DNA from 2 places in the Mycobacterium sp. NTMscope_Eco_3 genome. Region 1 is predicted to be linked to the other one. Evidence: riboswitches for the same ligand, from Rfam matches in the RefSeq annotation. Region 1 holds a riboswitch; the other holds the start of a gene.
What was found. Region 1 has a riboswitch for magnesium ahead of AC0KTM_RS24210 (hypothetical protein). Riboswitches for the same ligand answer to the same signal wherever they lie in the genome.
Positions count from the first base shown of each region.

Region 2: linked by a shared signal. The riboswitch ahead of AC0KTM_RS14235 (Rv1535 family protein) and the one ahead of AC0KTM_RS24210 (hypothetical protein) in region 1 are both predicted to bind magnesium.

Region 1 is NZ_CDRJYZ010000001.1:5,203,675-5,211,222, reverse strand. Features, by position in the region: gene AC0KTM_RS24225 (aldehyde dehydrogenase family protein) at 1-430, shown strand, start outside; gene AC0KTM_RS24220 (acyltransferase family protein) at 664-2,658, shown strand; gene AC0KTM_RS24215 (O-methyltransferase) at 2,678-3,337, opposite strand; M-box (ykoK) riboswitch at 3,614-3,797, shown strand; gene AC0KTM_RS24210 (hypothetical protein) at 4,047-4,262, shown strand; gene AC0KTM_RS24205 (NRAMP family divalent metal transporter) at 4,334-6,136, shown strand; gene AC0KTM_RS24200 (NADP-dependent oxidoreductase) at 6,128-7,072, opposite strand; gene AC0KTM_RS24195 (hypothetical protein) at 7,201-7,548, shown strand, end outside.
Region 2 is NZ_CDRJYZ010000001.1:3,113,152-3,120,699, forward strand. Features, by position in the region: gene AC0KTM_RS14225 (IS30 family transposase) at 1-235, opposite strand, end outside; gene ileS (isoleucine--tRNA ligase) at 330-3,446, opposite strand; gene AC0KTM_RS14235 (Rv1535 family protein) at 3,724-3,966, opposite strand; M-box (ykoK) riboswitch at 4,254-4,437, opposite strand; gene AC0KTM_RS14240 (NAD(P)H-dependent flavin oxidoreductase) at 4,518-5,642, opposite strand; gene AC0KTM_RS14245 (carboxymuconolactone decarboxylase family protein) at 5,718-6,287, opposite strand; gene AC0KTM_RS14250 (non-ribosomal peptide synthetase) at 6,410-7,548, opposite strand, start outside.

The sequences.
Region 1 (7,548 bases):
CATCGACGAGGGCGCGACCGTGGTCGCGGGCGGCCCGGGCCGGCCGGCGGGGCTGGACACGGGGTACTACGTCAAGCCGACCGTTTTCGCGCACGTCACCAACGACATGACGATCGCGCGCGAGGAGATCTTCGGGCCGGTGCTGTGCATCCTCGGCTATGACGACCTCGACCAGGCCGTCGAGATCGCCAACGACACCGAGTACGGTCTCGCCGGCTATGTCTCCGGGGCCGACCTCGACACGGCACGCGAAGTTGCCCGCAGGATCCGCGCGGGATGGGTGACGATCAACCACGCATTCGACATGAACGCGCCGTTCGGCGGCTACAAGCGCAGCGGCAATGGCCGCGAATGGAGCGAGTTCGGCTTCCACGAATACCTGGAGGTCAAGAGCACCCTCGGCTACGCGCCCGACAAGGCCGCCCGATAGCCCGCCGCACCGAAATCCGAACGCACCACGGCCGAAAACCGTTGCGTGTCCTCCGCGGAATCCCGCGCGTCCACCCTTAAGCTGGCTCCGTTCACGAGGAGGGGCAGCGACGTATCGGCATCAACCATGGCGCCGGGCGGGATGGTAGTCACGGCGCGTTGACGGCGAGCACCGAGCCGGGCGGGTCTCACCCCGCACCGGCTCGTCGTAGTCGGCCCCGATGGGTCGCCCCCGTGCGCCGGGTTGGCCGGCTGGCCGTCTGGGACCGCCCCGAGCGGCGCAGCGGAATCCCGGCGCTCGACGGCCTGCGCGCGATCGCCGTCGCGCTGGTGCTCATCGGGCACGGAGGAATCCCCGGCGTCAGCGGCGGATTCATCGGCGTCGACGTCTTCTTCGTTCTCAGCGGATTCCTGATCACCTCGCTGCTGCTCGACGAGCTGGGACGCACCGGCCGCATCGAGCTCACCGGCTTCTGGATCCGGCGCGCGCGGCGGCTGCTGCCGGCGCTGGTGTTGATGGTGCTCACCGTGGCGGCGGCCCGGCAGCTGCTACCCGAGCGGTCGCTCACCGGCCTGCGCGACGACGCCATCGCGGCGTTCGTGTGGATGGCGAACTGGCGGTTCGTCGCCCAGAAGACCGACTACTTCACCCAGGGGGCGCCGCCGTCGCCGCTGCAGCACACCTGGTCGCTCGGGGTGGAGGAGCAGTACTACTTCGTCTGGCCGCTGCTGCTGATCGCGGTCGCGCTGGCGCTGGCCGCACGCGCGAGGCGCCGCTTCACCCGGGCCACCGTCGGCGGGGTGCGCTTCGCGACGTTTGTCATCGCCACCCTCGGGACGCTGGCGTCCGCGGCGCTCGCCATCGTCATGGCCTCCGACGGCACCCGCGACCGGATCTACTTCGGCACCGACACCCGCGCGCAGGCGCTGCTGGTCGGTGCGGCGGCCGCCGCCCTGCTGGTACGGGACTGGCAGTCGATGAACCGCGGCTGGTGCATGATCCGCACCCGGTGGGCGCGGCGCGCCGCCCGGATCCTGCCGCTGCTGGGTGTGGCGGGGCTGGCGGCGGCGACCCACTACGCCACCGGCGCCAGCGGCGAATTCCGCCACGGCCTGCTGATCGGCGTCGCGATCGCGGCCGTCCTCGTCATCGCCCCGGTCGGCCTGGAGCAGCGCGGCGTCGTCGCCCGCGCGCTCGCGTTGCCGCCGCTGGTGTGGCTCGGGACCATCTCGTATGGCATCTACCTGTGGCACTGGCCGATCTTCTTGGCGCTCAACGGCGAACGCACCGGGTGGGCCGGGCTGCCGCTGTTCGCCGCGCGGTGCGCCGCCACGGTGGCGGTGGCCGCGGCGTCGTATTGGGTGCTCGAGCAGCCCATCCGGCGCTGGCGCCCTTCGCGGGTGCCGCTGCTGCCGTTGGCGGCGGCGACCGTGGCCAGCGCCGCGGCGGTGACGCTGTTGGTGGTTCCGGTGGGAACCGGGCCGGGACTGCGTGAGGTGGGCCTGCCGCCCGGTGTCTCGGCGGTCGCGGCGGTCTCGCCGTCGCCGCCGGGAGAAAGCCGGCCCCGGGATCCCAATCGGCCGTTCACCGTCTCGGTGTTCGGTGATTCGATCGGGTGGACGTGGATGCACTACCTCCCGCCGACGCCGGGATTCGCCTTCCTCGACCACACCGTCATCGGGTGCAGCCTGGTGCGCGGCACGCCGTACCGGTATGTGGGTCAGACGCTGGAGCAGCGATCCGAGTGCGACGGCTGGCCGATTCGATGGGCGAGGCAGGTCAGCCAGGACCAGCCCGATGTCGCGCTGCTGATCATCGGCCGCTGGGAAACCGTGGATCGCGTCAACGAGGGCCAGTGGACCCACATCGGCGACCCGACCTTCGACGCCTACCTCAACGGCGAACTCGAGCGGGCGCTGACTATCGCCGGTTCCACCGGTGTGCGGGTGGTGGTCGCGACCGTGCCGTACAGCCGCGGCGGTGAGAAGCCGGACGGCCGGCTGTATCCCGAGGACCAGCCGGACCGGGTCAACCTGTGGAACACCATGTTGCGCAAGACCGTCAGCCATCACCCGAACGTCGCGATCCTCGACCTGAACAAGAAGCTGTGCCCCGACGGCGTCTACACCGCCAAGGTCGACGGCATCAAGGTGCGCAGCGACGGTGTGCACCTGACCCCGGAAGGGGTGAAGTGGCTGACGCCGTGGCTCGAGGAATCGCTGCGGTAGCGCCGCGCAGGCAATTCTCCTAAGTGCCTGTGCGGCAGCTGATCTCCATGCTGTCGCTGTCGCGAACCTGGAAGTTGAAGCTGACGTAGCCGTTGTCCTGGTCGCGCACCCGGTCGAGATACGGGGCCATGTCGGCCGAGCTGGCGTTGTCGGCGATGACCAACGCACCCGTGGACAGGCGGGGCTCGAGCAGCTCGATCACGGGCAGGTACAAGTCTTTCCAACCGTCGAGCAGCAGAAAATCGATCGCCCCGTCCAGGCTTTCCAGCGTGCTCAAGGCGTCGCCCTCCAGGATCGTGATCACATCGTCCAAGCCCGTCTCGGCGAAGGTCTGCTTCGCGGCGGCGATCTTGGTGGCGCTGAGCTCGGTGGTCACCACCCGGCCGCTCCCGTTGTCACGCACCGCGGCGGCCAGGTGAACGGCGGAAATCCCGAACGACATCCCGAATTCGACGACGGTCGCCGGGCGGGTGGCGCGGACCAGCGAATACAGCAGCCGGCCGGCTTCGGGCGTCACCGGGATGTAGAACTCGCTCATCGCGTCGGCGCGCTCCTGGGCGGTCATCGGCTGATCGAAGGTGCCACGCCGCTCGCGCAAGAGCGACATCTGGTTCTTCGACTCGGCGTACATGCGGTCGAGCGCCGATGCGACCCGCGGATCCTGCAGGGTTGTGGTCATGTCGCCGAGCGTAGCCCGGCGACGGTGAGCGCCGGAACGGCGCGAGTGAGGAGCGGGCGATCGAACCGGGCCCGGCGACGGTGAGCGCCGGAACGGCGCGAGTGAGGAGCGGGCGATCGAACCGAGGGCGGCGACGGTGAGCGCCGGAACGGCGCGAGTGAGGAGCGGGCAATCGAACCGAGGCAGCCCGGGTGGGCGCTGGGGGCGCGACGGCGGCGCCACGCTCAGCGCAAATGAGTTTGACGAGCCCGGGCCGCGGTGCCACTATGGACTCCGCAAGCACCTCGGTAGGTGAGGCGTCTGCATGGATACAGGCCACTGACCCCGAACGTCGAGAGACGCCCCGGGTCAGGACAGCTCTTCCCGGACCCAAGGGTTGAGCCCAAGTGGCTTCTGGACGACCATCGGCTCCGTCCGGATACGCCGTGCAGTGCCGAAGCTCCGACGAGAGGGGTGCGACCGGCGGCGTTGGTGCCGTCGGTCATTCGTGCCTCTCTCGTTCAGGTGAATGTGATGACACCCGCGTGTGTCCCGGCCGTGAGGAGGTGAGGGCGAGATGAGTCCCGGCGATAGTCCGCATCCAAAATTCGTTTTGTCCCGATCCGGCTCCGGCATTCCTTCCGCCGCCTGACCTTCCTTCCGGTCCTGCGCGGCTGACACGTTCCACGGACGGTGTCGACGCCGATCGGACCTCTGGCAGGAGAAGATCATGGCTTTTGTTGTTACGCACCGTTTTTCCGCCGCCCCCAGGGGACGCGGCCGGTCGATGCTGCGCGCGGGCCGGTTGCTGGCCGACAAGTTGCACCTGCGGGCCAACCTGACCCCCCAGGAGCGGGCCAACCTGTACGTTTCGCGGATGCCGATCGCCGTGGTCACCGCCTCGCTGGGCGGACACGTGTCGGGCCGCCCCGACAACCACTGGTGATCCGTTCCCCGCATCGGGCGCATCCGCATTCCTCACCGCGAGGTGAGAACGATTCGTACAGCGAGGATCAGATGACTTCGATCCACACCCGCGGCGGCCGCCGCAGCCTTATTTTCGGCCGTTCGGCCGCCGCGGTGGAGACCCCGCACGCCGAGGAGCAGGGGCCGACGGTGCTGGACACCGCGCACGTCGGCGACATCGTCGGCGCGTTCGGCCGCATCGGGCGCGACGGCACCGGGGGCACCACGAACGGCCGCTGGCGGCGGCTGAAGACACTGGCGGTCATCAGCGGTCCCGGCCTGATCGTGATGGTCGGCGACAACGACGCCGGTGGCGTCGCGACCTACGCCCAGGCCGGCCAGGACTACGGGATGGGCCTGCTGTGGACGCTGGCACTGATGATTCCGGTGCTGTACGTGAACCAGGAAATGGTGCTGCGGCTGGGCGCCGTCGCCCGGGTGGGTCACGCGCGCTTGATCTTCGAACGGTTCGGAAAGTTCTGGGGCGCCTTCAGCGTCGGTGACCTGTTGGTCTTGAACGCCCTGACAATCGTCACCGAATTCATCGGTGTGTCACTGGCTCTCGGTTTCCTGGGCTGCCCGAAGTTCGTCGCCGTCCCGGCCGCCGCGGTGCTGCTGTTCGCCGTCGTGGCCGGGGGGTCGTTTCGCCGCTGGGAGCGGTTGATGTTCCTGCTGATCGCCGTCAACGTGCTGATCATCCCGATGGTGCTGCTGGCGCACCCGGCCCCGAAAGCGACTGCGGCCGGCCTGATTCCGCAATTCCCCGGTGGGCTGAACTCGACCGTGCTGCTGCTGGTGGTCGCGATCGTGGGAACGACCGTCGCGCCGTGGCAGCTGTTCTTCCAGCAGTCCAACGTGGTCGACAAGCGCATCACCGCGCGCTGGATCCCTTACGGGCGAGCCGATTTGGTGATCGGGATCGTCGTGGTCATGGTCGGGGCGACGGCGCTGATGGCGGTGACGGCGTTCGGATTGGCGGGCACCGCCGATGCCGGCCACTTCACCGACGCGGGCGCCGTCGCCGCCGGGTTGTCCCGGCATCTGGGCGGCACGGTGGGGGCGCTGTTTGCGATCATCCTGCTCGACGCGTCGCTGATCGGCGCCAACGCCGTCGGCCTGGCGACCACCTATGCCGTCGGTGACGCCATGGGCAAGCGGCACTCGTTGCATTGGAAGATCAGCGAGGCGCCGGTGTTCTACGGTGGCTACGCGGCGCTGCTCGCGGTGTCGGCGGCCGTCTCGTTCAGCCCCGACCACATCCTGGGGCTGGTGACCCAGGGCGTGCAGGCGCTCGCCGGCGTGCTGCTCCCCTCGGCGACCGTCTTTCTGGTCTTGCTGTGCAATGACCGCGCGGTGCTGGGGCCGTGGGTGAACACGGTGCGGCAGAACATCATTGCGTGGAGCATCGTGTGGTGCCTGGTGCTGTTGTCGCTGGCGTTGACGGCGACGACGTTCTTCCCGGACCTGTCCACGGCCACCATCGAGATCGGGCTCGGTGTCGGCGCCGTGATCGGCATCGTCGGCGGTGCGGTGATGATCATCGTCGGCCGGCGGCATCGCAGCCTGGCCGAGGCGGAAGCCATCGTGCGCACCCTCGGAGGTGGTCTCGACCCCGAGCAGGTCGACGAACTCGACGACGCCGCATCGCTCACCCGCGCCGAACGGCGGGCCGTGCGCCGCCAGGACCGGGCCGGCTGGCAAACCCCGAACCTGGCCCTGCTCGACAGGCCGGCGATGTCGCCGTCGCGCCGGGCGGGGTTGCTCACGCTGCGCGGCTATCTCGTGGTGGCCGTCGCGTTCGTCATCATCAAAATCGTGCAGGCCGGGGTCATCGAGCCGGTCTCGTCATTGTGAGCCGGTAGGCAGCAGAACGATTTTCCCGTGGGTGTGCCGTTGCTCGAGTTCGGCGAACGCGTCGGCGACCCGGTCCAGCGGATAGGTTGCGGCGACGTCGAACTCGATGGCGCCGGAGACGATCAGGCCGGCCATTTCGGCGAGCACTTCGGGTGTCGAGGCGTCCATGCTGCCCTCGGTCTTGGCGCCCACCTCGTCGGCCTTCTGGAAGGCGATGATGGTGTCGATCCGCTGCGGCGCCACGCCGAGGTCCATGGCGAGCTGGACGTAGTCCGGGCCGAACAGATCGATGAACGCGTCGATTCCGTCCGGCGCCGCGTCGCGCAGCCGCTCGGCGAGCCCGTCACCGTAGGCGATCGGGACGACGCCGTGCGCGCGCAGCCAGTCGGCGTTGCCGGGGCCCGCGATGCCGAGGACGCGCGCCTCGCGGAGCACCAGAAGCTGCACCACCAGGCTGCCCACCCCGCCGGCGGCGGCCGACACGGCGACCGTCTCACCCGGTTGGGGCGCAACCGCACGCACCGCCGCGTACGCCGTCACGCCCGCCACGTAGAGCGAACCCGCTGCCTCCCAACCGAGTTGAGGAGGTTTGCGGATCAACTGGCCCACCGGAACGGCGACGTGGGTCGCGTGGCTGGAGCGGCGCAGGCTGAAACCCAAGACCTCGTCGCCGACCGCAAACTCGGTGACCCCGGGCGCCACCGCCGTCACGACGCCGGCGAGATCGCTGCCCTCCCCGGAGGGAAAGGTGGCCGGGAACCTCTCGTGCATCGCCCCGACCCGGATGCCGGCCTCGCCGGGGTTGATCCCGGCCGCGCGAACCTCGACGACGACCTCACCCGGCTCGGGCGTGGGCATGTCGATGTCCGCCACGTACAACACCTCACGGCCCCCGTAGCGGTCGAACCGTACGGCGCGCGCCGTTGCAGCGGTCATGCCGATCTCCTCACGCGAAGACACCCCTACCCACGCCAGCATAGGCACGCAAAGAGCTACCCATCGCCGGCCCGTTGGGCATATGTTCGTAACAACTCGAACACGGATGACGTGTGGAAGGGACATGCGTGGGGGTTGCTCGAATCGGCGTGGCGGGCGGGGCCTTGCGGCACGTGACCGCCATGACCGCGATCGTCGCGGTCGGCGCCGCGAGCGCGGGCTGCGGCGGTGCGGACGAATCCTCGTCGCCCTCAGTGACGGAGTCGAGCCCGTCCGCGTCCCCGACCGGCTCGAGCGCGGTCACCGGGCCGCCGCCGGGCCAACCCACCGATTACGGCTTTCTGCTGATCAAGCCGAGCGACGTGGGCTTGGGGCTCACCGCGCCCCAGTCGCCGATGCTCAACCCCAACAACGCGCCGGGGGTCGCGCAGCTGTTCGCCAACGCCGACAGCGGCCGCCGCCTGTGGGACACCATT
Region 2 (7,548 bases), 2.1 Mb from region 1:
CCTGGGCATGCACACCGGCCTGGATCTCGATGCGTTCCTGCAAGCTCAACCGCGGCCGGGGACCGCAGATATTCGGTGTCCTGAAACGGGGTTTCACCCCGCCAGCCTCACGGAACCACTGCCGACCCGTGCCTTGCGACACGCCGACGGCCACGCCCGCCGAGCCCGGATCAAGGCCCCGCCGAACACATTCCCAAAACACCGGAACCCGCGACCGCAACGTCCCATTGGCCATCGCAACACTCCTCACTCAGAAGATGTGTTGCATCCATCCCTTGAAATCAAGTCGCGAAACGCGTCGTGGAATACAGTTTCGCGGGCCAAAAGGGTCACGCCTTGGCGATGCTCACCCGCACGCCGTCGCCGATAGCGACGGCGTCCGGTGCCGACTCGGCAAACTCAAAACTCGTGGCGAGTATCTCCCCCGCGATGAGGTCGCGGTGCGCCTGCGCCCAGTCGGCGCGCTCGGCGGGCACCGACATCACCACGCTGATGCGATCGGAGACATCCAAGCCCGTCGACTTGCGCAGTTCCTGCAATTCGCGGATCCGATCCTTGGCCCAGCCCTCGGCTTCGAGTTCCGGTGTGACGGTGCCGTCCAGCACCACCAGGCCCGCGCCGTCGGGCAGGGCCGCGGTGAATTCCGGGTCGGCGGCGACCAGCCGCGAGCTGTATTCGCCGGGCTGCAACACCGAGGGGCCGGCGGTCAGGGTGCCGTCGTCGTTGACGACGCCCTCCCCCGCCTTGACCGCCTTGATCGCGGCCTGCACGTCCTTGCCCAGCCGCGGCCCGGCCACCCGCGCGTTGACGGTGAGCTCGAACCGGCCGTAGGTGTCGATCGCGTCGGTCAGCTCGACGCTCTTGACGTTGAGCTCGTCGGCGATCAGGTCGGCGAACGGCTCCAAACGATGCGGGTTCTCCACGGCCACAGTCAGTTTCGGAAGCGGCAACCGCACCCGCAGCTTCTTGGCCTTGCGCAAGGAGGAGGCGGCCGAGCACACGTCGCGAACCTGATCCATCGCGGCGACCAGGTCCGGGTCGGCGGGCACCTCCCCCGCCTGCGGCCAGTCGGTCAGGTGCACCGACCGCTCAGCAGTCAGGCCGCGCCAGACGACCTCGGTCACCGAGGGTAGCAGCGGCGCGGCCAGCCGCGCCGTCACCTCCAGCACGGTGTGCAGGGTGTCGATGGCGTCAACGTCCTCGGTCCAGAACCGCGAACGCGACCGTCGCACATACCAGTTCGTCAACGCCTCGGTGAATTGGCGCAGCTGCTCGCAGGCCCGCGAGATGTCACAGCGGTCCATCTCGCGGGTCAGGTCGTCGCGCAGTTCGGCGAGCTTGGCCAGGATGTAGCGGTCCAGCACCTGGGTCGAATCGGTGCGCCAGGTACCGACTTTCGGCGCGTAGAGCGCGAGGAAGCTGTAGGCGTTCCACAACGGCAGCAGCACCTGGCGCACGCCCTCGCGGATGGCTTGCTCGGTGACGATGAGGTTGCCGCCGCGCAGGATCGGCGAGGCCATCAGGAACCAGCGCATGGCGTCGGAGCCGTCGCGGTCGAACACCTCGGACACGTCGGGATAGTTGCGCAGCGACTTGCTCATCTTCTGGCCGTCGGAGCCCAGCACGATGCCGTGGGCCACACAGGTTTTGAAGGAGGGCCGGTCGAACAGCGCGGTGGCCAGCACGTGCAACGTGTAGAACCAGCCGCGGGTCTGGCCGATGTACTCGACGATGAAGTCGCCGGGATAGTGGGTGTCGAACCAGTCGGAGTTCTCGAACGGGTAGTGCACCTGGGCGTAGGGCATCGACCCGGAGTCGAACCACACGTCGAGCACGTCCGGGATACGCCGCATCATCGAACGCCCGGTCGGGTCGTCGGGATTGGGCCGGGTCAGCTCGTCGATGAAGGGCCGGTGCAGGTTGGTGGGCCGCACCCCGAAGTCGCGCTCCAGCTCGTCGAGGCTGCCGTACACGTCGATGCGAGGGTAGGCGGGATCGTCGGACTTCCACACCGGAATCGGGGTGCCCCAGTAACGGTTTCGCGAGATCGACCAGTCGCGGGCGCCCTGCAGCCACTTGCCGAACTGGCCGTCCTTGACATGCTCGGGGTACCAGGTGATCTGCTGGTTGAGTTCCACCATGCGGTCGCGGAATTCGGTGACGGCGACGAACCACGACGACACCGCCCGGTAGATCAGCGGATTGCGGCACCGCCAGCAGTGCGGGTAGGGGTGCTCGTAGGTTTCGTGGCGCAGCAGCACCGCCCCGTTGGCCGCGGTGGGACCGCTGCCGTTCTTCAGGTCGCGGATGATGTGCGGGTTGGCGTCAAAGACGTGCTGCCCCTGGTAATCCGGGACGGTGGCGTCGAAACGCCCCTTGGAATCGACCGGGGTGACCGCGGCGATGCCGGCGGCGTCCGCCACGACCATGTCGTCCTCGCCGTAGGCCGGCGCCATGTGCACGATGCCGGTGCCGTCCTCGGTGGTGACGAACTCGCCCGGCAGGACCTGAAATGCGTTGGGGGTGTCAGAGAAATACGGGAACGGCGGCAGGTACCGCGTGCCCAGCAGGTGCGCACCCCGGTAGGTGCCGAGCACCTCGGGCTCTTCGCCGAGCTCCTTCGCGTAGGCGGCCAGCCGCGCCTCGGCCAGCACGAAACGCCTGCCCTCGGAACGCACCTCGACGTAGGTCACGTCGGGATTGACCGCGACGGCGAGGTTGGACGGCAGGGTCCACGGCGTGGTCGTCCAGACCAACAAGAAAGCCCCGTCCAGGTCGCCGCCCACCACCCGGAAGCCGACGGTGAGCGCGGGGTCCTGCCGGCTCTGGTAGACGTCGTCGTCCATCCGCAATTCGTGGTTGGACAGTGGGGTTTCGTCGCGCCAGCAATAGGGCAACACCCGGTAGCCCTCGTAGGCCAGGCCTTTGTCCCAGAGCTGTTTGAACGCCCAGATCACCGACTCCATATACGGCAGGTCCAGCGTCTTGTAGTCGTTGTCGAAATCGACCCAGCGCGCCTGGCGGGTGACGTAGGCCCGCCACTCGTCGGTGTAGCGCAGCACCGAGGCGCGGCAGGCGTCGTTGAAGGCGGCGATGCCCATGTCATCGATCTGGGACTTGTCGGTGATGCCCAACTGGCGCTCGACCTCGAGTTCGGCCGGCAGGCCGTGGGTGTCCCAGCCGAACCGGCGCTCCACCTTGTAGCCGCTCATGGTGCGGTATCGCGGGACGATGTCCTTGACGTAACCGGTGAGCAGGTGCCCGTAATGCGGCAGGCCGTTGGCGAACGGCGGCCCGTCGTAGAACACATATTCTTCGGCGCCGTCGCGGCGGGCGATGCTGGCGCGGAAGGTGTCGTCGCGGGCCCAGTAGTCCAGCACCTCGAGCTCGAGGGCCGGGAAGTCGGGCGCCCCGCCGGCCGGCTTCGGGTATGTGTGCTCGGTCAAACGTCGTCTCCTGTGCCAGTCTCCAGGCCTGGGGACGACGACGCGCTGGCTGCGCGAGCGCCGCGGTACCACCCCGCTTGCCGCGCTTTCGCGCGGCCGCTCATTGAAAAGGCTGTGACGGGCCTGCCCGTTCGGTTCTACTGAGCCGGTCGGCTGTTCTTCCGAAGGCTCCCCGGTGATGGCCGGATCGACGCCAGTAAATCTTATCGCGAGACTGCAACTGCCGACGCAAACGCCGAGTGAACCCGTCGGCAATTACAGTCTCGCGGTCGGACTGTCAGGCCCGAACCTCGAGCACACCCACCCGCCACAGCGCCGCGTACACGTGCCGCAGCGGAATGCTCAGCAACCGGCAGGCCCCGTTGACCAGCGGGTCGCCGCCCGGGCCGAAGAGCGGGTAATCGCTGCGGCGCGGCTCTTCCACGGGCTCGGGAACCTGGATTTCGGTGACGTCGGGAACCACCGTCAGGGTGCGGGCGGGCGCGACGGTGACGACTTCGTCGTAGAGAGCTGCGGTCATGATCGACTCCTAGAGGAGAATGCCAACGGGGACCAAAAAGGACTGACGTGTCCCGTCCCGGGTCGGTTCCGATCTCAGAACGCTTGGCGGATAAGCACTTAGCGTGTGCGACGACTCAGCCGAGAAGGTCGCGCCGGAGAACGGATCGGGACGAAACAGGGTTCGGACTTCGATCCGGACTATCGCTAGAACTCATGTGTCCCTCACCTCCTCGCGGTCGCGACGCATGCGGGGTCGCATGCGATCTAGGCGCAGCAAAAGGAGCAGAATCCGACGACCGCCGGAGATCCGCACCCCTCTCGTCAGAGCTTCGGCACCACACGACGTGTCCTGGCTGGAAAACAATCCAAACCGGAAGCCACCTGGGCTCAACCCTTAAGCCGGGAGGAGCTGTCCTGACCCGGGGCGTCTTTCGACGTTCGGGGTCAGTGGCCTGTATTCGTGTAGACGCCTCACCTAACGAGGTGCTTACCCGACCGATAATGCACGAGCGGTCTGACGCGGTCAAATCCCTGGATAGCGTGTCCGCGATTCGTTACCGACCGGCCGGGTCACTTCTCGACCAGGCCGTCGAGCCGGCCGATCGTGTCGATGAACTCGTCGACCATGTCGAGTACCACCGAGCGCGTCGGGCGGACCCGATCGAGCGAGCCCACCACCTGCCCGACGAAGTAAGTCGCCAGCTCACGCGCCTTGGCGCCGTCGTGGGCGGCCGCGGAGTTGATGCGCACCTGCGGCTCGGTGATCAGCGCGGTCTGCAACGGCATGCCCAGCGGGTCCGGGTTCTCCGGGCGGTCCCACTCCTCGGTCCAGGCGGTGCGCAGCATCCGCGCCGGCTTGCCGGTCATCGAGCGCGACCGCACCGTGTCCGAGGACGTGGCGGCCAGGAACTTCTCCTTGACCACGGGCACCGTCTCGGCCTCCTCGGTGGTCAGCCAGACCGACCCGCACCACACGCCCTCGGCGCCCAAAGCCAGCGCCGCCGCAATCTGGCGGCCGCGGGCGATCCCGCCGGCGGCGAGCACGGGCACCGGCGCGACGGCGTCGACGACCTCCGGCACCAGCACCATGGTCGCCACCTCGCCGGTGTGGCCGCCGGCCTCGGTGCCCTGCGCGACGATCAGGTCGACGCCGGCGGCGGCGTGCCGCTGCGCGTGGCGGGTGGTGCCGGCCAACGCGGCCACCAGCACGTCCTGGTCGTGGGCGCGTTCGACGAGGTCCGCCGGGGGCGGGCCGAGCGCGCTGGCGATCAGCCGGATGTTGTGCGCGAAGGCCACGTCGAGCAGCGGCTGGTAGCTCTTGGGCGAGATGTTCAAACCGCCCGCGGACGCGCGGGCTTCCCCGGCGGGCGCCGTCACGCCGTAGCGGGCCAGCAGGTCGTCGACGAACGCGCGGTGCTCGTCGGGCAGGAGGGTCCGGGTCTGGGCGGCGTCGATCCCGCCCTGCTCGGCGCCGACGTACTTTGGTGGCAGCAGCAGGTCGACCCCGTAGGGCTTGCCGCCGGTCTGCTCCTCGATCCACGTCAGCTCGCTGCGCAGCCGCGCCGGGCTGTGCGCGGTGGCACCCAGGACGCCGAACCCTCCCGCATTGGTCACCGCGGCCACCACGTCGCGGCAATGGCTGAAGGCGCAGATCGGGAATTCGACACCGAGCATCTCGGCGACCCTGGTTCTCATTGCCCGACGCTAAGAGTTCTCCCTTGATAAGTCAATCGCTTACGGCCCTGAGCAATTCACGCCGGGACTGCGGCCCTACGACCCGGGCGGGCGGCCGTCCGGAGGCCAGCTCGACACACCCTCCTCCAGCGGCACCTCGAGGCTCTGCAGGATGGACGAGACCATGCGCCACGCGCCGATGACCGTGACCAGTTCGACGAGAACCGTTGTGTCGCCGTTGAATTCGCGCTCGCATGCCGCCCAGCTCGCGGCGCTGACCGCGCCGTCGCGCACCACGTCGTCGGTGGCCGCCAGCACGGCCCGCTCGGTGGGCCCAAACCCCGAGTGGTTCCGCCACTCTCGCACGCCGAGCAGGTCGTCGCCCGGGACGCCGAGCCGGGACGCGACGCGCCAGTGCTGCGTCCATTCGTAGTCGCAGGCGGTCAGCCAGCCGATCCTCATGATCACCAGCTCGCGCAGCCGCGCGTCGAGGGCGCCGTGCCAGAGCATGGTGGCGAGGAGGTCGTTGATGGCGCGCGCCAGCGGCGGATGGTTGAGCAGCACTTGGAAGATGCTCAGTTCGGCCATGTAATTGGGGACGGCCGCTTCGTCGGCGGCGGCTTTGGCTTCGTCCAGTGGCAGTTTGGGCAGGCGCGCTGTTGTCATCGGATGAGCACTCCTCTCCTGCGGCGGGACCGTCGCGGTCTACCGGTCATGGTAGCCAGCGGGACGGGCGGCGACGACGGCTTCGGGCCGCGGCAGCGAAACACGCTACCGGCCAAGGTGTTTCAGAGCAGACCGAGCAGCTGCAGGTCGGTCACGTATTTGACGATCACCGCCGCGCTGATGTGCGGGATGTCGTTGTCGGGGCCGATTTTGGCTTCCTGCACCGCGGCCCGAAAGCGCTCGGTCGGCCCCAGGCAGCCGCGCGCCGGGTCGGCCGGCGGCACGTGCTGCGCGTTGCGCAACTGCAACAGCTGCAGCACCGACTGGTGGCACTGGCGCTCCGGCAGGGCGCGCAGCGCGGTTTCCATCCGGTGCAGCCACTCCCCGAAGTCGTCGACCCGCTCGATCGGGTAGCCGGCCTCGATCACCCAGTCGACGTACTCGTCGAGCCCGATGCCGTCGTCGTGCGGGTTCATCACGTGGTAGGTCTCGAACCCCGCAGCTGATTCGCGGCCCACCTGGGCGCCCAGCGTGGTGATCGACTCGGCGACGAACTCGACGGGCAGGGCGTCGAAGTGCGCGCGTTGCCGGTTGCCGCGGGAGTCGAGCTTGTAGAACGAGGCCGGCGCGACGCCGCTGGCGACGACGCTGAACAGCAGCCGGGTGAACATGTCCGACAGGTTGAGCTGGCCCGCGTAGGTGGTGTCGGCCAGGATCATGTCGCAGCGAAACACCCCGACGGGCAGCGCGCACAGGTCGTGGGCCTCGCGCAGCAGCACCTCGCCGGCCCACTTGCTGTTGCCGTAGCCGTTGCCGTAGCTGCCGTCGATCGTGCGGATCGGGCCGGCGACGCGGACGTCGGCGTCCTCGGTGAACGCCGACGGCTCGATCTGGTCGCCCACGTTGGCCGTCGAGACATACGTGTACGGCTTGAGTTTGGTGGTGAGCGCCAGCCGGATCAGCTCGGCGGTGCCCGCGACGTTGGGGGCGAACAGCTCGCTGTAGGGCAGCACGCCGTTGACCACGGCCGCGGAGTCGACGATCAGGTCGACGGTGTCGGCCAGCCGCTGCCACGTCTGTTCGTCCAGGCCGAGGTTGGCCTGGCCCTTGTCGCCGGCGATGACCTCGAGGTGGTCGGCGGCGAGTTCGTCGAAATAGCGCCGCAGGGCGGGGTCGCCCGCACAACCCGGGGGGTCGAAGGTCCTCTCGAGCCGGCGCCGCGCGTCCTCGTCGGAGGTGGCCCGCACCAGGCAGATCAGCT